4 regions of the Planococcus sp. TJ-307 genome follow, and region 3 is predicted to be linked to each of the others. Evidence: riboswitches for the same ligand, from Rfam matches in the RefSeq annotation. Region 3 holds a riboswitch; each other region holds the start of a gene.
What was found. A riboswitch is a leader RNA that binds a small molecule or an ion and turns the genes downstream of it on or off. The one in region 3 is predicted to bind S-adenosylmethionine.
Positions count from the first base shown of each region.

Region 1: another riboswitch for S-adenosylmethionine. It lies ahead of AC4EHK_RS02815 (O-acetylhomoserine aminocarboxypropyltransferase/cysteine synthase family protein); the one in region 3 lies ahead of AC4EHK_RS04680 (methionine biosynthesis PLP-dependent protein).
Region 2: another riboswitch for S-adenosylmethionine. It lies ahead of AC4EHK_RS16840 (methionine ABC transporter ATP-binding protein); the one in region 3 lies ahead of AC4EHK_RS04680 (methionine biosynthesis PLP-dependent protein).
Region 4: another riboswitch for S-adenosylmethionine. It lies ahead of AC4EHK_RS01650 (sulfite oxidase-like oxidoreductase); the one in region 3 lies ahead of AC4EHK_RS04680 (methionine biosynthesis PLP-dependent protein).

Region 1 covers NZ_JBZDOJ010000001.1:569,023-573,931, reverse strand. Annotated here, with positions in the region: gene AC4EHK_RS02830 (DMT family transporter) at 1-568, opposite strand, end outside; gene AC4EHK_RS02825 (helix-turn-helix domain-containing protein) at 659-889, shown strand; gene metX (homoserine O-acetyltransferase MetX) at 948-1,961, opposite strand; gene AC4EHK_RS02815 (O-acetylhomoserine aminocarboxypropyltransferase/cysteine synthase family protein) at 1,974-3,266, opposite strand; SAM riboswitch class I at 3,368-3,483, opposite strand; gene AC4EHK_RS02810 (glycerol-3-phosphate acyltransferase) at 3,616-4,257, shown strand; SAM riboswitch class I at 4,381-4,497, shown strand; gene AC4EHK_RS02805 (methionine ABC transporter ATP-binding protein) at 4,637-4,909, shown strand, end outside.
Region 2 covers NZ_JBZDOJ010000005.1:161,728-166,636, reverse strand. Annotated here, with positions in the region: gene AC4EHK_RS16850 (MetQ/NlpA family ABC transporter substrate-binding protein) at 62-877, opposite strand; gene AC4EHK_RS16845 (methionine ABC transporter permease) at 928-1,596, opposite strand; gene AC4EHK_RS16840 (methionine ABC transporter ATP-binding protein) at 1,589-2,614, opposite strand; SAM riboswitch class I at 2,703-2,807, opposite strand; gene AC4EHK_RS16835 (thioredoxin family protein) at 2,842-3,168, opposite strand; gene AC4EHK_RS16830 (toprim domain-containing protein) at 3,174-3,512, opposite strand; gene gcvH (glycine cleavage system protein GcvH) at 3,708-4,088, opposite strand; gene AC4EHK_RS16820 (arsenate reductase family protein) at 4,167-4,520, opposite strand; gene AC4EHK_RS16815 (acyl-CoA dehydrogenase FadE) at 4,626-4,909, opposite strand, start outside.
Region 3 covers NZ_JBZDOJ010000001.1:973,278-978,186, reverse strand. Annotated here, with positions in the region: gene AC4EHK_RS04700 (hypothetical protein) at 1-822, shown strand, start outside; gene AC4EHK_RS04695 (hypothetical protein) at 1,013-1,183, shown strand; gene AC4EHK_RS04690 (LLM class flavin-dependent oxidoreductase) at 1,266-2,273, opposite strand; gene AC4EHK_RS04685 (hypothetical protein) at 2,425-2,700, shown strand; SAM riboswitch class I at 2,875-2,979, shown strand; gene AC4EHK_RS04680 (methionine biosynthesis PLP-dependent protein) at 3,053-4,186, shown strand; gene metC (cystathionine beta-lyase) at 4,170-4,909, shown strand, end outside.
Region 4 covers NZ_JBZDOJ010000001.1:343,578-348,486, reverse strand. Annotated here, with positions in the region: gene AC4EHK_RS01675 (MogA/MoaB family molybdenum cofactor biosynthesis protein) at 1-27, opposite strand, end outside; gene AC4EHK_RS01670 (ThiF family adenylyltransferase) at 46-1,065, opposite strand; gene AC4EHK_RS01665 (ATP-binding cassette domain-containing protein) at 1,155-1,793, opposite strand; gene modB (molybdate ABC transporter permease subunit) at 1,798-2,481, opposite strand; gene modA (molybdate ABC transporter substrate-binding protein) at 2,478-3,248, opposite strand; SAM riboswitch class I at 3,421-3,532, shown strand; gene AC4EHK_RS01650 (sulfite oxidase-like oxidoreductase) at 3,614-4,276, shown strand; gene AC4EHK_RS01645 (phosphocarrier protein HPr) at 4,365-4,631, opposite strand; gene AC4EHK_RS01640 (BglG family transcription antiterminator) at 4,671-4,909, opposite strand, start outside.

The DNA.
Region 1 (4,909 bases), 400 kb from region 3:
CGCTTAGTGAAAAAATAACCGCAACAGCAGAAACCGGCTCCATTACCGTCAATACATTTTTACTGGCAAGAGCATAGATTGCAAAAGCCAACCCTGCACCAAGAGCCATGGCAATTCCCACTGGATCCACCAGCTGCTGCCCTTTATTGGCAAACAGCAAAACACATCCTGCCAATGCCAGCAGGGTGGCGATTGCCCAAATTCTGTCAGGCCTTTTCTTAAAGGCAAGCCATTCGATTATTCCCGTTAGTACAGGTGCACTGCCGATCGTCACAACCGTGCCGATCGCAATTCCCGTTAACTGGACCGAGGAAAAAAATAATGGTTGAAACAAGGCCATACTGATGGCAGAAAAAATGGCGGCGGGCCATGGAATCGAACGGATCGCTAACGTTCTCGCTACCAGCACGAAGATCATTAAAGAAAAACCACCTATCGCTAAGCGAAATGCGCCAATCGACAGCGGATGCGCTGTACCAACGAAAAAAGACTGGGCTGTTCCGGTCGTCCCCCATAAGACGGCAGCCAGCAACACCCATAAATAAGCTATGTAATTCAAAATCAACACCTCTGCCTTTCTGCATACTCTTCCATGCCGTTAATAAATTGAGATAGCTCCCCCCTTCTATTATAATAAAAGAAAAGAGGAGGGGATCCTATGTATATGACAGTCCAGGAAACTGCCGCCTTTTTGTCCATGCCTGAAGAGCAAGTTCAACGCTACGTATTGGAAGGCCGTATTCGAGCAGTCCATGATGGAGAACAGTACATGATCAATACCTCTCAGTTCGGTACGCATTTCCAACAGTTGGAAGAAGCAAAACAAGCGCTTGAAGAATGGCGTGCCATGCCCATCCCAGACGATGTGGATATTGAGGATGAAGATTGACTACAAAAAGCATCTGACGGGGAACCTTCCCGTTCAGATGCTTTTTTGTAAATCTCTCTCAGCGCGTAAGTTCAGGCACTAAAAGGCTTTTTAACTTGTTCTTTATAAACCCGCCCCATTTTTCAAACTCTACAAGAAACCCATCATGGCCAAATTCCGTTTCAACAATTTCCCAGCTTGCCACTTTTTGTTTTTCAAGCCATGGAATCATTAGTTCACTTGGATAAAGCAAATCATGAGTAAATGATAATGAAAACACTGGAATATCCAGAACAGCATCTTGGATGTCATGTGTATTCATTGCTTTCAACAGCAGCACATAACTATTGGCATCAAATCGGCCCGCCAGTTTCTTCCCTTGATAATTCAAGTAAGATTGAACATCGAATTCGTTGCCGTCATGGGTTCGTCCAAATCGCTGATTAAACATATTGCCGCTCCGATAAGTAACCATGCCTGCCATTCGTGCCACTTCAAAACCTTTTAAACGAGCAGAATCTTTATACTTTCCACCATTAAATTCACTGTCACTTTCTATTGCTAGTATGCCGATGTGATTAAAAGCGACACCGTAATCACTGTAATAGGGGGTTACGGCTAAAGGAAAAACCGCATCGATGAATTCAGGGTAAGATCTTCCCCATTCCAAGGTCTTCATTCCACCTAACGAACCGCCAATCACACCTTTGAGATGGTTGATGCCAAGCTTTTTGAGTGCACAGTATTCAGCGCGTACCATGTCACGTATGGTCAGGGTTGGAAACGCAGCATGGTAGGGATTTCCCGTTGCCGGATCTGTCGATAAAGGACCCGTTGATCCGTGGCATCCTCCAAGAACATTAAAGGTAATCACTTGAAAAATAGTCGTATCCACCGGTTTGCCTGGTCCAATCAACCCAGCCCACCACCCTGGATTGCCCTCTGTGCCAATTGCATATTGGTCGCCTGTCAATGCATGGCAGACTAGGACAACCGGAGATTCCCGGTCTCCAAGACGTTCATATGCAAGTTCAACATCGTTTAAAACCTCCATTGAATCCAGGGTTAACGAGCCGATGGAGACTGTTTTCATGAAAATCCCTCCTTATGCATTTTCCAATACGGCTGCCTGAATCGCTTGCTCCAAATCAGCGATCAAGTCTTCTGCATTCTCCAACCCGACAGACAAGCGAATTAGCTCCTCTGTTACGCCGGATGCTTGTAGTTCCTCGTTGTTCAATTGTTGATGCGTAGTCGAAGCCGGATGAATGATCAGTGATTTAGCATCCCCTACATTGGCTACATGAGACCACAGATGGACGCTGTCAATCACTTTCCGGCCCGCTTCACGCCCGCCTTTAATTCCAAAATTGACAATTGATCCATAACCGTCGTTTTTCAAGTATTTCTTCGCCAGTTGATGAGAAGGATGATCTTCAAAACCAAGGAAATTCACCCACTCGATTTGCGGGTGTTGTTTCAAATAATCGGCGACAAGTTGGGCATTGCTATTGTGTTTTGGAATGCGCAGGTGCAAGGTTTCCAACCCTTGCAACAAAGCATGGGCACTTTCCGGACTGAGGGATGGCCCAAAATCCCGAAGCAGTTGAACACGTAACTTTGTCGCAAAAGCCGCTTCCGGTACATCGATGCCATACCGCAATCCGTGGTATGTTTCGTCCGGCTGTGTGTAATTCGGAAAGCGAGGATTGTCCCAATTGAACGTTCCCGCGTCTACTGCCACTCCGCCAATTGTCGTGCCATGCCCGCCAATCCATTTTGTAGCGGAATGAATGACGACATCTGCTCCGTATTCAATGGGATTGCTGCCATATGGCGACGCGAAGGTATTATCGATCAATAGTGGAATTCCATTTTCATGAGCAATGGCTGCTACTTTTTCTACATCAAAGACATTCAAGCTCGGGTTGCCAATAATTTCACCGAATAGAACTTTGGTTTTATCTGTAATCGCCGCTTTGAAGTTTTCGGGATTTGTCGCATCCACAAATTTTGTCGTAATGCCATAACGCGGCAACGTGTTCGCCAATAAATTGTATGTTCCGCCATACAGGTTGCTGTCTGCCACAATTTCGTCTCCAGCTTCTGCTATATTCATAATGGAAAAAGCAATGGCCGCCATTCCGGAGGACAAGGCAACAGCTGCTGTTCCGCCTTCTAATAACGCTACCCGCTGTTCAAAGACATCGACCGTCGGATTCATGATACGCGAATAAATATTGCCGGTATCCTTCAGTCCAAAAAGATCCTGTGCATGCTGAGTGTCTTTAAAAACGTAAGAAGTAGTTTTGTAGATGGGAACCCCTCTTGATCCTGTCGTAGGATCCGGCTGTTGTCCCCCGTGAAGCAATAATGTTTCTGGTTTTAAGTTGGTCATTTTCCATTCCCCCTATTTTTTGTGGATACTATTCATGCAGAAAGGGACAGCAAAAAGCCCCCTTCGGTTAAGAAGAGGGCCGTAAATTACGGAGTTTCCTCCTCTTATCTGTCAGAACCTGTCGATCAGTTCTGTAGGAATTAGCACCTTTCCAGACAAAATGTCTGTTGGTTGCCGGGCATCACAGGGCCTATCCCTCCGCCACTCTTGATAAGAGTATTTGATTTGGTTTTTCATCTTGTTGAGAAGTATAAAAACTTCAGCGCTTTTTGTCAAGCGTATTAGTCAAAAAATTTTGAAACCTTCCTTTCACTCAAACGTTAACATTTAGTATAGAGGAGGAATCGGTATGCTGGTTTGGATTTTGCTATTATTCGTTGCAGGCTATATCATTGGTTGTTTTCACGGATCCCTTGCTGCACAGGCTTTGTCAGGAGTTAACGTAAAAAAAGAAGGCGTGAAAAATTCCGGTGCATCCAATGCTGCGATCGTATTGGGCTGGAAATATGGATTGCTTGTTGCATTTATTGATATTTTTAAAGGATTTGCTGCAGTTGCAGGTCTCCGCTTATTATTGGAAACAGGAAACTTCTCAGCTGAAATGACTTGGGCTTTGTTGTTTGTGGCAGGTGCCGGGGTAGTTTTCGGGCACAACTTTCCCTTTTACATGAACTTTGACGGCGGGAAAGGAACCGCTTCAGTCATTGGCGTTATGCTCGCCCTCGATTGGAAGCTTGGGTTGCTTGGACTGATTCTGTTGATCGGCGTTTCGCTTGCAACAGACTACTTGGTAATTGGCGTATTTGTTCTTTATGCCGTTTATTTTGTCATTGCTTTTATTCCGGCATCTGGAGCTTGGCCCTTGCTGACTGCTTCGGCTTTATTTGCTATGGCCGTATGGAAGCATAATGAAAACATTATCCGAATAAAAGATGGTACTGAAAGTAAAGTATCTTCAGTTTTGCGCAAGAAATCTAGTACATCATCTTAAAGTAGATTTCACAGTGGTTTTTCTCACATTTTAAAGATTGTGAAATAAATCTCAAAGTTTTTCTTGACTTTTTTGTTATTTCACCATAAAGTAAGACTCACGAATCGAATAGCATACATCACTTTCTTATCAAGAGAAACCGAGGGACAGGCCCTGAGACGTTTCGGCAGCAGATTTGTTTAACCGCAAAAACTGTGCCAACTCCTGCAAATGCCATTTAAGGCATTTGGAAGATGAGAATTAGATGGTTTCAACTGGAGCCCTCTTTTTTCTTATGGATGAGAAAAAAGAGGGCTCTTTTTTGTCTATTATCTCAATCAGCATTTGAGACACCGTCGATTTGATACAATTCATTCCAACCTAAGGAGGCACCATCACCATGATTCAATTCGAAGGCGTCGCCAAGACCTACCAATCAGGCAAACAGGAAATCCATGCCTTGAATGGCATTGACCTGACCGTCGAAACCGGAGAAATATACGGAGTTATCGGCTTTAGTGGAGCCGGAAAAAGTTCATTGATCCGCACGGTCAACCTGCTCGAACGCCCTACCACAGGACGTGTAATGATTCAGGGAAAAGACATATCCACCCTATCCAGCAAGGAAATCCGCACCATCCGAAAAGACATCGGCATGATTTTTCAGCATTTT
Region 2 (4,909 bases), on a different contig from region 3:
AATATTGTTATTATTTAAACAAAATAAAAAAGCATCCGCTGAAGGATGCTTTTTTACAGGATTATTCGACTGGTACGACTGAGCCGCCCCATTCTTCCAAAATGAAATCTTTAATTTCTTGTGAAGTTAACACTTCCACTAATGCTTCAATGTTTTCGTTTTCTTCATCGCCAGCGCGCACTGCAATAATGTTGGCATATGGAGAATCTGAAGACTCAAGTGCAATGGAATCTTCCATTGGGCTAATGCCTGCATCAATTGCATAGTTCGAGTTGATTAGAACTGCATCGCCTTCACCTGCTTCATACATTTGAACCAACAATGCCGCTTCGTAGTTGGCATCAAATTGAAGATCTTTCGGGTTTTCAACAACGTCGCTTACTTCAGCAGCTGTTTTTTCTACACCTTCAGCCAATGTAATCAAGCCTTCAGCTTCAAGCATAGAAAGAATGCGGCCGTGATCAGCAACCGAGTTGCTCATCAAAATCGTTCCACCTTCAGGCAGTTCATCAAGTGAAGCGTGATCCTGAGAGTAAACACCGATTGGCTCGATGTGAATGCTGCCTGCGTTTTCAAATTCGTAGCCATGATCCGCTACTTGCGACTCTAGGTAAGGAATGTGTTGGAAATAGTTGGCGTCGATTTCACCAGACTCTAAATCTTCATTTGGCAGGATGTAATCCTGGTATGTTTCAATTTCAAGTTCAATGCCCTGCTCTTCTAGAATCGGTTGTGCCTGTTCTAAAATTTCAGCGTGGGGCACGTTCGAAGCGCCAACGCGCAATGTGCTCGATTCTTCTTCTTCGCTTGCCCCGCCATTTCCGCATCCTGCGAGTACTAAAGCTGTTAGTGCTGTTCCTGCTACAAATTTCTTCATCTGACTCTCTCCCTTTTCATGTGTTTTTATATAGTACGGAAAATCCGCTGCTATCGTTTGTCTGACTTAGTTGTCACCCAATCACCTATAAATTGAATAACGAAGACGATGATCAAAATTAAGATCGTTGCCATTAACGTGACATCTTCCCGGCTGCGCTGGAACCCGTCCAAGAAAGCCAAAGTCCCAAGGCCGCCTGCGCCAATGATGCCAGCCATTGCCGTGTAACCGACTAATGCAATGGCCGTCACCGTGATTCCGGAAATTAAAGCCGGTTTCGATTCAGGCAACAGGACTTTCCAAATGATGGTGCCGGTTGTCGCGCCCATAGAACGGGCAGCTTCGATGACCCCTTTATCAATTTCTTTCAAGGCAATCAGCACCATGCGTGCATAAAATGGAGCTGATCCGATGATCAATGCCGGCAATGCAGCGTTGGGTCCACGAATAGAGCCCATCAAGAATAACGTAAACGGAATCAATAAGATAATCAGGATGATAAAGGGAATCGAGCGGAAAATATTCACGAATGCCCCTGTCAGCCAGTTGACGACTTTGTTTGCCCATAATTGCTTTGGCGCTGTCAAAAACAGCAAAATACCAAGAGCCAATCCAATAACAAATGTAAATACTGTGGACAATGCCGTCATGTAAAGTGTTTCAATAGTGGCTTCCCACATATTGTCCCAATCGACGTTCGGGAATAATGATTCAATCATTGTGCATCACCTCCGCTTGGACATCTTCTAACCGAAGGAATGCCAGTGCTTCTTCAATTTCTGCTGCTGAACCTTTCAATTGCAGGATCAACGTTCCATATGCCCCGCGCTGTGTGTGCGAGATATTGCCTTGAACAATGTTGACTTCCACTGCATGGCTGCGGATCAACTTTGTCAGAATCGGCTGTTCAGTTTGGTCTCCAACAAAGACCAATTTTACCAACTCGCCTGTCGGATACAATTCCCGAAGATTTTTGATGGTTTCGTGCGAATCACCGGAATCGGTAACCTGTGCCACAAAACGTTTCGTGATTTCTTCTTTCGGCGATTGGAAAACATTCAGAACATCGCCAAGTTCAACCACCCGGCCGCCTTCCATGACCGCCACACGATGGCAAATCTTGCGGATTACATGCATTTCATGAGTGATTAACACAATGGTCAAACCCAATCGTTTGTTGATGTCCACCAGCAGATCCAGGATGGCATCGGTTGTTTCTGGATCGAGTGCAGATGTTGCTTCGTCACACAACAAGACTTCCGGATCATTCGCCAGTGCCCGGGCAATGCCGACGCGCTGTTTCTGTCCGCCTGAAAGTTCCGATGGATACGCGTTTTCACGGCCAGTCAATCCAACCAGTTCGATCAACTCTTGAACTCGGTTGCCCCGCTGTGCTTTTGCCACTCCGGCAATCTCGAGCGGGAACTCGATATTCTCTCTTACTGTTCGAGACCATAACAAGTTGAAATGCTGGAAAATCATGCTGACTTTTTGGCGGGCCTTGCGCAATTCTCCACCTTTAATCGCTGTGATCGTCTGCCCGTTAATTTCGACTGTTCCTGAAGTTGGTTTTTCCAAACCGTTCAACAACCGGATCAACGTACTTTTACCAGCTCCGCTGTACCCGATAATGCCGAAGATTTCACCATCGGAAATGGATAAATCGACTCCGTCAACAGCTGTAAGAACTGCTTTGCCTGTATCGAATTTTTTCGTTACTTTTTTTAACTCAATCATCTCTTGAACACCCCTAGATTCTAAAAATAAAAAACCCTTCCGCGCAGAACTGAGCAGAAGGGCAAACGTATATTATACGGAAACCAATCTCTCATCTTCCAAAGCTTTCGCTTCGTGTGATTTGGCACCATTTCATTTTCATGACGGTTGCCGGGCTTCATAGGGCACTTCCCTCCACCACTCTTAATAAGAGTTTTGATATGAAATTATTTTATCAGAATCTCAATTTACCATGACGTGCTAAATTCGTCAACAGATTTCAACTTATCATATAAATATGGGACCGAATGGAAAGCATAAATCTTTTCCTCAATTTTGCCATTCTCCGTAATTAGCAGGCACGGCACACTTTCCACTTGGTATAAGCCTGCAATTTCTTGGACATAATTCAAGTTGGCTTTGCCGATTTCAAGATCCGGCAGCAGTTCTGTGACGACTGTCAACATCTTTGAAGCGACCTGGCAAGTCCCGCACATCGGCGTATATAAATAAAACGCAGTGGTCCGTTTTGTGTTTTTTTCTTTGATCCATTCTTTATGTGTCCATTCTTTCATCTTCTTCATCCCTCTATCAATAGCTTGTTGACCCGGACATTCGCTGCAATCAGCACATCCATCAAAATGCGAAGCGGTGTCGTTGAAACTTCCTTGTAGCTGCGATTCACATAGAAATGGCGGGCTTCCGGGAATTCACGTTTGACTAACTTCCGCAACTTTTCTCCTGAAGAATCGGCATCCACCAATATGATAATATCCTGATCTTCGTAAGGCAATAATAATTCTTCAAGCCGCGATGCACTTACTGTACCATTTGTGCAAAGAATCGTCACGGGTTCTGCAATGAGCGGCGCAATCCTCGACTTGTCGCTGATTCCCTCCACCACAATCACCTTTCCCATAAACATTCACCCCATCGAATATAGAATAAGAAAAGTCCTATTACTCAACTATACTAATTAATTCAATAGTTTCAAGAATATCACCTTGACGCCATAGAACCCTATTTCTTTCCTTGGGCCGTTTCAGCATTTTTTCCAATTCTATTCGGGGAGAAAAAAACAAAAAAGCGCCTAGGCATAGGCGCTTTCCAAAGTTTACTCGTTTGTCATTTCTTTGTATTGGTCTGCAGTCATCAGTTCGTTGACTTCTTCTTCAGAAGGGGCTTCGATAACCACCATCCAAGCTTGCTCGTAAGGAGATTCGTTGACGAATTCCGGGCTGTCTTCAAGCTCAGAGTTGACCTCAACTACTTTTCCGCTGATAGGTGCGTATAGTTCCGAAACCGTTTTAACAGATTCTACGCTGCCGAAGGGCTGATCTTTTTTCAGTTCTTCGCCAACTTGCGGAAGCTCAACAAAAACGATATCTCCCAATTCAGCCTGTGCGAAATGAGTAATTCCGATACGCGCATTGCCATCTTCGATTTTGACCCATTCGTGTTCTTTTGAATAACGAAGTTCTGCTGGTGTGCTCATCTTGACCCCTCCAAATTATGTAGTTCATTCATGTTCAGTTTGACATAAACAGCCGTGAAACACAAGATGACGCAGCCTTTATAACCAGCTCGTCCGGTAGTCCTCTTCTTTAAAGCCCAGTGTCACCTGTTTGCCGTCCCAAGCAAGCGGACGCTTGATCAGCATCCCGTCTGAAGCCAATAATTCCAGCTGCTGTTCTTCGGTCATGTCTGACAGCTTGTCTTTCAAGCTCAGTGAACGATAGACCAAGCCGCTCGTGTTGAAAAATTTCTTCAACTCCACCCCGCTTGCCTGGTAAATCTCTGTCAATTGTTCTTTTGTTGGCGGATTTTCTGCAATGTGAATTTCGTTATATTCGACACCGTTTTTTTCCAGCCAGCTTTTCGCTTTTCGGCACGTTGTGCATTTTGGATAAGCATAATAGGTAATCAAGTTAGAACCCCCTTTTTTCAAGCTTACCAAAAAGAACCCAAACGGTCGACGACAAAAAAACAGGCCAACCCAGATTTACTGAGTTAGCCTGTATTGAGAAAGCTATTACACAACGTATTTTTCGACATCGATCAGCTTGACAGCCGCTTCGCGTTTTTTCGCAATGACATTGTAAGGCGTTGAACGAGTCAATTTACGCAATGCAGAAAGCATCATACGTTGGTTGTCGCCTTCGATGGCTGCGATCAATGTTTCTTTCGCATCTCTTTCGATCTGGTCGAATGCTTCTTGGCAATAAATCTGCGTATACAATAGTTTCTGCTTGGCCTTTTCTTCGCCTGAAGCAGCGATTGCTTTTTCTGTACGCAATACGACCGACTCCATCGCAA
Region 3 (4,909 bases):
GCCGTCATGTTTCTAAAAAATGAAGTGGAACTTTATTCGCAAAATAATGTTTCTTTATCAGTTGAAAAACCGACGTTCATTACACTCAGTGAACCCGAAACCAGTGAGAATGGCTCAGACTTTACACAAATATACAATATGACGTTTCTTGGATTGGACGTTGGCACGTACACATTGGTTGACCGATCGCTGCCAAACGGCACGTCCATTATTTTTGAAGAAATCCAAAATACCGGTTGGATTCCTTATACTTTCTCATTGAACGTCAACGGATTGGAAAATGCGGAATTTAAGTCTTGGAATCCTGAACCGACCGTTAGACTCGATGAAGCACTTTATGGTCCAGATCCAACAACTAATCCTTACGGAGTATTCACAAAAGACGCTGGTGAAATTCTGATTGGCAACGTCTATGTATCCCGCAGCCTGCAACTTGGCAATGGTGAATGGGTGCAGGAGCTGCGCCATGAGATTGCTGAATTTACCACTGAAGAAGGTGTGTTGTCGAAAAACTTGTGGCTGCCTCCTAAACATTCGAGCCAGACATGGTTAATGGCTGCTCCAGAACCGTTATTTGAAACGGAAGAAGCGGAAGATGAATGGATCACTTTTTCACTTGAAAACCGCTTGTCCCAGCTAAACTGGCTGACGCCGGAAGGTCCATACGTCAAACTCGAATTGACCGATGACCTACGAACAGAGCTTGCTTATGGTGATCTAGATGAACGAACAGCAGACCTCCCTTCTCTTGAGTGGAATGAAGACTCACCTTCTTTGTTCTTTGAATCGATGGTTATGAACGCAGAAATCAATCAGCAATAAATACGTTAAAAACCGCTGGTGCCATTGCTCCAGCGGTTTTTTAGCTAACAAAACCAGTAGAAATAGAACTGTAGATTTCCAAGTAACCCCGCTTTTTTATTATCAGAATAGCCTGTATAATAGAAGTAGATAAGGACTCCGCGTTCATTGCCAGCTAGCTGCACAATATCATACAAGGAGGTTAATCATAATGGAACGCAAAGTACTCGATCCCCGTGAAGCTGAACTTCGTATAGACGACGATTTCAATGCGGTTCTGAACATGATTGGCGAAGGCGCACCTGACTATCCAGCTTATGAAGAAGACGAGATTCCAAGACGGCGGCAGCGGGAAGATGAACAAGTGAAAGATCTTCATTGATGTCAAATCATGGCCTCTCTGCAACAGAGAGGCCATTTTTATGCAAAAAAACCCCGTTCAAAAAAATGAACGGGGTTTTGGCTTAACTCATCATTTCTGCCACGTAATCATACGAACGCAAGCGGTCTTCCTGATGGAAAATCGGCGAGTTGACGATAACTTCGTTGGCTCTTGTTTTAAGAATAAAGTTCTTCAGTTTTTGTTTGACGATGTCTGGTGTTCCGACAATCATCGATTCGGAATCCAGCTTGTCACGGAAAATCGCAATTTCTCGATCTGTCCATACCTCTTCTAAGTTGTCGATCGGCGCTTGGAACGTCGTCGGCTCCCCTCTCATCAACGAGAACATCTGCTGCTGAGATGAAGTCGCAAGCCATTCAGCACGTTCCTGAGTTTCCGCCACAATGATGTTAACCCCGAGCATGGCATATGGTGATGCCAAAACGGAAGAAGGCTTGAAGTTCTGATGGTACAGCTGCAGCGCCTGCATCATATAATCTGGCGCAAAATGGCTGGCGAATGCAAACGGCAACCCTTTCAATGCGGCAAGTTGTGCACTAAATCCGCTTGATCCAAGCAGCCAAAGCGGAATTTTCAAATTAGTTCCGGGATAAGCACGAACACGCCCCACCGGATTTTCTGAAAAGTAGTTTTCCAGCTCTGCCACCTGCTGAGGGAAATCATCTCCACTGCTTTGCAATGTCCGGCGCAATGCATAAGCAGTTGCCTGATCACTCCCAGGTGCACGGCCTAAGCCCAAATCAATGCGGCCCGGATAGATGGTTTCCAATGTGCCAAATTGTTCGGCAATCACAAGCGGCGCATGGTTCGGCAGCATAACTCCGCCTGAACCTACACGAATAGACTCTGTCGCGCCTGTAATATGGCCAATCAGGACCGATGTTGCTGAGCTCCCAATACCGGGCATATTGTGATGTTCCGCCAACCAATAACGATGGAATCCTAACCGCTCTACATGCTGTGCCAATTCCACACTATTTATAAACGTCTGTGCCGTTTCCGCACCTTCATTGATCGGCGCCAAATCGAGCACACCCAATGGTATATTTTCAAATTTCTTAATTTCCATATCTATTCCACTCCTATTCCCTTCCATTGTAGCGATATTTCACAAAAACTTCCTTTTTCCTGCTCAGAACAAGAAAAGCGCAAGCAGCCATGTAGATTCGACGGGCATAAGACACGCTGTCGAAGCGGCGTTTTTTAGCCGCACAGCCAGAGTGGCTTATGACCCTAGAATCTGGCTGCTGGAGCTGGACAACAAAGAAAAGCGCAAGCGCCCGTGTAGCTCTGACGGGCATAAGCCAGACCGGCAAAGCGGCGCTCTTTGCCGCACAGTCGGGTTGGCTTATGACCCGAAGAGCTGGGCGCTGGAGCTGGACAAAGAAAAGCGCAAGCGCCCGTGGAGGTCCGATGGGCATAAGACGCTCCGGCGAAACGGCGTTTCTTCAGCCGTACAGCTGGAGTGGCTTATGGTCCTAGGAGCTGAACAATAAGAAAAGCGCAATTGCGTGATGCAAGTACTAGAATCATATACAATAATTCCCCCTATCTTCCCTTTTCAATTTTCTTTTTATTTCAACTATTTGGTTTTCATCCTTGCTTTCCTCTACTAAATGATTTAAGATTAAAAACATCGAAACAGAACGACTTATAACTTCATAAGATATTTCTTATCTAGAGAGACGGAGGGACTTGGCCCTGTGAAGTCTCAGCAACCAGTCTGACGAAGACTACGGTGCTAATTCCAATAGGCGCTGCCTACCAGATGAGAAGAATGCATTTCCAGACAGGGGCTTTCTTCTTTTGAAGAACAGCCCCTGTTTTATTGTTGAAAGGATGAGTGAAATGACAAAACACAGCTTGGAAACGTTATTGGTTCAACTAGGCAATCGCAGCGACGCGGCAACGGGAGCGGTCAACCCGCCCATATACTTATCGACGGCCTATGAACACCAAGGGCTTGGGCAATCAACTGGCTATGACTACACACGAACAAAAAATCCAACGCGTTCTGTTCTGGAAGAAGGATTTGCAGAACTTGAGGGCGCTGATGCCGGATTTGCCTGTAGTTCCGGCATGGCAGCCATCCAACTGGTTTTGTCTCTTTTTCGTCCAGGCGATGAACTATTAGTGCCGGAAGATATTTATGGCGGAACTTATCGCCTATTGGACCATTTTGCAGCAGCTTACAATATCCACCCGAAATATGCAGCGTTTGAAGATGTACAGGACACCGAAGAAAAAATTACGATAAATACCCGGGCACTCTTTATTGAAACACCGACCAATCCGCTGATGCAGGAAATCGACCTTGCCGCTTATGCCGGATTGGCAAAAAAACATAATCTGCTCTTGATTGTCGACAATACTTTCCTTACTCCTTTCTTCCAACAGCCGATCGAATTGGGAGCAGATATCGTCATCCACAGTGCCACAAAATACATTGGCGGACACAATGATGTTCTCGCGGGTCTAGTTGTTGCAAAAGGAGAAAGCATCTGTCAAAAACTCTCGATGTTCCATAACTCCGTCGGCGCGGTACTGTCGCCTTTTGATTCTTGGCTGCTAATCCGTGGATTAAAGACTTTGCCTCTGCGCATGCGTCAACATGAAGCCAATGCAAAAGCGATTGCCGCTTTTCTTGCCGAGCAGCCCGCGATTTCGGATGTACTGTATCCCGGAAGAGGCGGCATGCTGTCATTCCGCTTGCAGCAAGAAGAATGGGTCGGGCCTTTCCTGGAAAACATCAAGTTAATTACCTTTGCCGAGAGCTTAGGCGGCGTTGAGAGCTTTATTACGTATCCCGCTACCCAAACCCATGCAGACATTCCATTTGAAGAACGCACCAAACGCGGTGTTTGCAACCGGCTCTTGCGCTTCTCGGTCGGTGTCGAACTCGCTGAAGATTTAATTGCTGACCTGTCGCAGGCATTTTCGAAATTGAAAGAGGAGGTTGTTGAATATGACGGATCGTATTGAAACCAAGTTTATCCACTCTACCGGAGTTGACCCGCAAACTGGGGCCGTTAACGTACCCATCTACTTATCTTCCACATTTCATCAGAAGAGTCTTGATTCGTTTGGGCCTTTTGATTATAGCCGCTCTGGAAATCCGACTCGTCTGGCATTGGAAGAAACTATCGCTAACCTAGAAGGCGGCAAACGTGGATTTGCCTTTTCATCAGGAATGGCCGCTATTTCTTCCGCTTTCATGCTCCTATCTTCAGGTGATCACGTCCTCGTCTCAGAGGACGTCTACGGGGGAACTTACCGGTTCATTACCGAAGTTTTGGACAAATTTAATATCGAATACACATTCGTCAATATGACCGATTTGAACGAAATGGCGAACGCGATTCAGCCGAATACGAAAGTGGTTTATTTGGAAACTCCATCTAATCCGGTCATGAACATTACAGATATCGAAATCGCTGCAAAACTAGCGAAAGCCAATGGCTGCCTGACATTCGTCGACAACACATTCATGACGCCCCTTTACCAGAATCCGTTGGCGCTTGGTGCAGATATCGTTCTCCATAGCGCAACGAAATTCCTGTCAGGACACAGCGATGTCATCGCAGGACTTGCGGTGACTAAAGATGAAGAACTTGGAAACCGGCTGGGCTTTATTCAAAATACTTTTGGTTCGGTTCTAGGCGCACAAGATTCTTACTTGCTGATTCAAGGCATCAAGACATTGGG
Region 4 (4,909 bases), 630 kb from region 3:
ATGATTTGTTTGAAACGACTCCGACATGCAAACTCCCCCTTCTGTTTACCCAAACACTTGATGGTACATTTTTCGGCCTTCTGCTACATTGTGGACACCGTGAATCAGCAACCGGCCATTTCCAAACAGCACCATGCGGTGATCAAACACTTTCAATTCGACAAAATAAGGTGTCCGTTTCACTCCAGCTTCCAGCCGGTTGCCGACTTTTTCGGCATCGTCTAATGTAATGGGCCGGTTTGGATCAGGCAAGATTTGCACGGCATCGCGGCCGCACAAAACCGCATAAGTGCTTATGCCCGTGTCGTTAAGCGATGGAAAAACGGCAGCCGGTCCGCATGTTTTACAATCCGGATCTTTGATGCGTGAAACACCGATATCCAGCTGGCTATTGTCCCATAAGTTGAAGTGATGGATCTTTTTCCGCATCGCTTCACGGTTGCCGCTCAACCATTTTAAGGCTTCTGTACATTGAAGCGCAGCTGTCACTTGAACCGCCGGCGAGATGATGCCGACTGTATCACAAGTCTCATTAATGGCCGGCAGTACTGGCAGCAAACAGCGGAAACAAGAGCTTTCCCTCGGTATGAACGGAAACACCACTCCCGAACTGCCAACACAGGCGCCATAAATCCAAGGCACACCGTATTTAACGGATGCGTCATTGATCAACAGGCGGGTTTCAAAATTGTCAGTGGCATCAAGGATCAAGTCGCTGATAGCTGCCAGTTTTTCTATTCCCGCTGCATCCAAATGCTCCAAATAAGTGAACAAACGCAGATCACTGCGGATGGCTTTGAGCCTTTGCTCTGCCGCAGTCACTTTCGGCAGCATCTGCTCGGCATCCTTTTCGGTGAAAAGCTGTTGGCGCTGCAAATTCGACAGCTCTACATAATCGCGGTCGACCAAGTGTATGGTTCCGATACCGGCACGCGTCAGTGTTTCGGCAATAGCCGATCCTAATGCTCCACAGCCGATTATTGTGACAGTTGATAAAGCCAGCTTTTCCTGGCCGGTTTGGCCAAGCGGCTTGAATAGGACTTGTCTTGAATAGCGTTCATCCACGTTGATTCCCACTTCCTATCGCTTGATCGCTCAAGCCATTTCTTCATTATAATAAGTTTACTGTTGGCATTTCCAAACGACAGTCTGCTTTAATGGCCCGTTTCTTCGGTCATCCGGCCTTTTTCAATCCGCATCACCCGGTCTGCCAGCTTTTCAGCATCCGCAATCCGATGAGTCACGAAGATAATTGGGATTTGCCATTGCTGGTGAATCCGCAGCAGTTCATCCTGGCAGCGGTCACGATTGGCGTCATCCAAAGCAGAAAAAGGTTCATCAAGCAACAGAATATCCGGCTGTACGGCCATTGCACGCGTTAACGCGACACGCTGCTTTTCACCCCCAGAAATCTGGTGCGGGTATTTGCCAAGCAGACCGGTGATGCCTAGAATTTTTGTCAGTTCGGTAATATGCGATACATCTGCCCCCCGCGACAGTGCGTACAGAATGTTTTGTTCGACGCTCAAATGCGGAAACAAGGCGTAATCTTGAAACAAATAACCAACTTTTCTTTTCTGGATCTTTAATGGTTTTTGTTCTCCGCTGAAAAAACTTCTGCCATTCAAGGAAATCGTACCAGCATCCGGGTGGACAATACCAGCCAGGCAATTCAATAGCGTGGTTTTCCCCGAACCGGAAGAGCCGACCAGCGCCAAGATTTCCCGGTCCAGCTCGAATTGCATTTTTAAACTGAAATGGTCCAATTGTTTTTGAAAATCAACTAAAAGCATGGGCTCATTCCCTCCCGATTCGTATGGCCGTTTTTTTGCGCCAATAATTGACCCAAGTGATCGCAGCGACTCCAAGAGAGGAAATAATCACTACCCAAAACAAGGCTTTTTCCATATCTCCTGCTTCATAGGCAAAGTAAATCGCTAATGGCACCGTTTCTGTCACCCTTGGAATATAGCCGGCAATCATCAAGGTTGCCCCAAACTCGCCGATGCCGCGTGCAAAAGCAAGAATCAGACCTGCCAGAATGCCCGACCAGGCCAGCGGAAACGTGATGGTCCGAAAGATGCGCCATTCAGAGACACCCATTGTCCGTGCCACATTCTCCCAGCGAGGATCTACTTTTTCATAAGCTGCAAGGACGCTTTGGTACATCAGCGGCAATGAAACAACAAATGAAGCTATGGCCGCACCGATCCAGGTAAAAACAACACGGAACCCAAACCATTGTTCCAGTAAGATGCCGAGCGGACCATTAGCACCGAACAAAACAATCAAACCAAAGCCAATGACCGTCGGTGGCAAAACCAACGGCAGCAGTATTAAGGCTTCCACAAAGCTTTTGCCGAAAAAGTCGCGCCTGTTCATCAATCGTGCCAGAGCCAGGCTGACCAAAAACACAAAAAATGTGGAAATAACTGCAACTCTCAACGACAGCCATAGCGGAGACAGATCATAGGGCATCATGGTGTTTCTCCGTTTGGCGCCAAAAATCCGTACTCTTTAAGAACTTCCTGGCCTTTTGGACCAGTGACAAAATCCAAAAAAGCTTCTGCGGTGGGCTGTTTTTGGGAAGCCGCTACGACAGCACCTGGGTAAACCACAGGACTTATTTGTCCGGGCACTTCGAGCGTCCCGGTTATTTCCTGGGAAATAACCGCATCGGAGGAATAGATGACGCCGAGTTCAGCGTTTCCGCTCTCGATATAAGTTACTACTTGCCTTGCATCTTTGGCATAGACAAGGCGGCCTTCAAGCGGCTGCCATAAATTTTGGTTGGCCAGCGCCTGCTTCGTATAATTTCCTAGTGGTACACTATCAGGTTCTCCGACTGCAATGGTTTCTTCTGTACTCATTAATGTTTCCACAAAATCGGCTGTTTCCGGAAACTTTTCGAGCGAAGCCAGGACCAGCCGATTTTCAGCGAAAGATACAATGCTGTTTGATTCGACAAGCTGCTGCGATTGAAGCAAATTCATATCGTTTTCACTGGCAGACAAAAACAGATCCGCTGGCGCCCCTTGCTCGATCTGGCTCCGCAGTTTGCTGGATGATCCATAATTAAAGCTCAGTTCAATATCGGGCTCTGCCTTTTGAAATTCCTCTTCCATCTTCCCCATTACTTCCGTCAAGCTGGAAGCTGTTGAAACCAACAGCTCCCCGTCGCTTGCCGAAGTGTTGCTGCAACCGCTCATGAAGAGCGTCAAACTTATAAGACCGATCATTTTTTTCATTTGGAGGACTCCTCATTTGCATCAAGTAACGTTTATTTCCGATGACCAAAATTCTCTACGTCTTTCTAGTATAACGCCAGCGAGAGAGAAGCTGAATAATTTTCCGAATAATCTTGTAAGAAGCGGATAGATTAGGTAAAATGAGGCAAGCAAAAAATTAAATACTGCACCATCCTTATCAAGAGAGGCAGAGGGAAATGGCCCGACGACGCCCGGCAACCGCCAGTTCACGAACTGGAATGGTGCCAAATCCAGCAGAGCTTAGAAGTTCTGAAAGATGAGGAAGAGAAATTCACCAACAGACAGCCACTCTTCCACTTTTCAGCGGAGGAGTTTTATTAATTTTAGGGAGTGATTGCATGAAGTTGAGCAAAGCCGAACGGATTAAACGAACACGGGTCCCTGTAGTGGATCCTGCGCTGGCTGAACGCCTGCCGCCTGGACAAGTCTTGACCGAGCGCTTTCCTGTTCTGCACGAAGGCGAAGTGCCAGAATACGACATGGCTACATGGACATTGAAAATCTTTGGGCAGGTCGACAAGGAAGTCACCTTGCATTACGATGACTTGTTGAAATTGCCGCAAACGACCGTGACCCGCGACATCCACTGTGTGACACGCTGGTCCCGCTTCGACAATACCTTCACCGGCGTCCGCTTTATCGACTTGATGAAAGAATTGGGCGTCACGCCAAAAAGCGGCTACGTCATGCTTCACGGCGATTATGACTACACGACCAATGTTGCTCTGTCAGACCTTGACCGTGAGGATGTGCTGCTCGCCCATTCTCTTGACGGCGAGCCCTTGACGGCCAAGCACGGCTACCCGCTGCGTTTTGTAGTGCCCCAATTGTATTTTTGGAAAAGCGTCAAATGGGTCCGCGGTATCGAGTTTATCGATGAAAATCAGCCGGGCTTTTGGGAACAGAACGGCTTTCACATGAACGGCGATCCGTTCCAGGAAGAACGTTTTTCCGGTGAAGATTTGGAAATTCCGGATGACGAATGGGAGAAAAAAGATTTCGACTGATTCCAAAGATTATTCCCCATGAAAGTTGTTTACCCACAAAGAACCCGAGGAATCAGAAATGATCCCTCGGGTTCTTTGTGGAAACGAGCTATTTAGCCAATCCTTCTTTTTCCATCACACTTTCAATTTCTTTGATGGCGTCTTCTTCGTCTACTCCCACAATACTCACTTTAAACTCGGAACCGTAAGCAATCCCCAAGGACATCACCCCTAAAATAGACTTTAAATCCACCGTCCTTTCCTTATGAAGCAAATTTACTTGTGAATCGAATTTATTTGCCAGACTTACCAGAATGGCAGCTGGACGTGCATGAATTCCTGCCTCGTCTGTAAGTGTAAATTGTTTTTCCACCATAATGCTTCATCTCCTTTTTTCGTCGAATATCTATTGAATTCAAAAGGCGATCACTTTCATAAACTCTTCGTAGGTTCTGGCTTTGATCAGCCTTTCAACCAGTGCGCTGTTATGAATGATTCTGCCAAGTACATCGTACATAAACTGCAAATCTTCCCGGCTGTCTTCCATAACATTCAGCAGACAGACAAATTGAACTGGCTTATCTTTCCATATAACAGGTTTTTTCAGCGTACAAACCGTTAAAAAAGTCGTTTTGGAATGCGGTGTGATGGGAT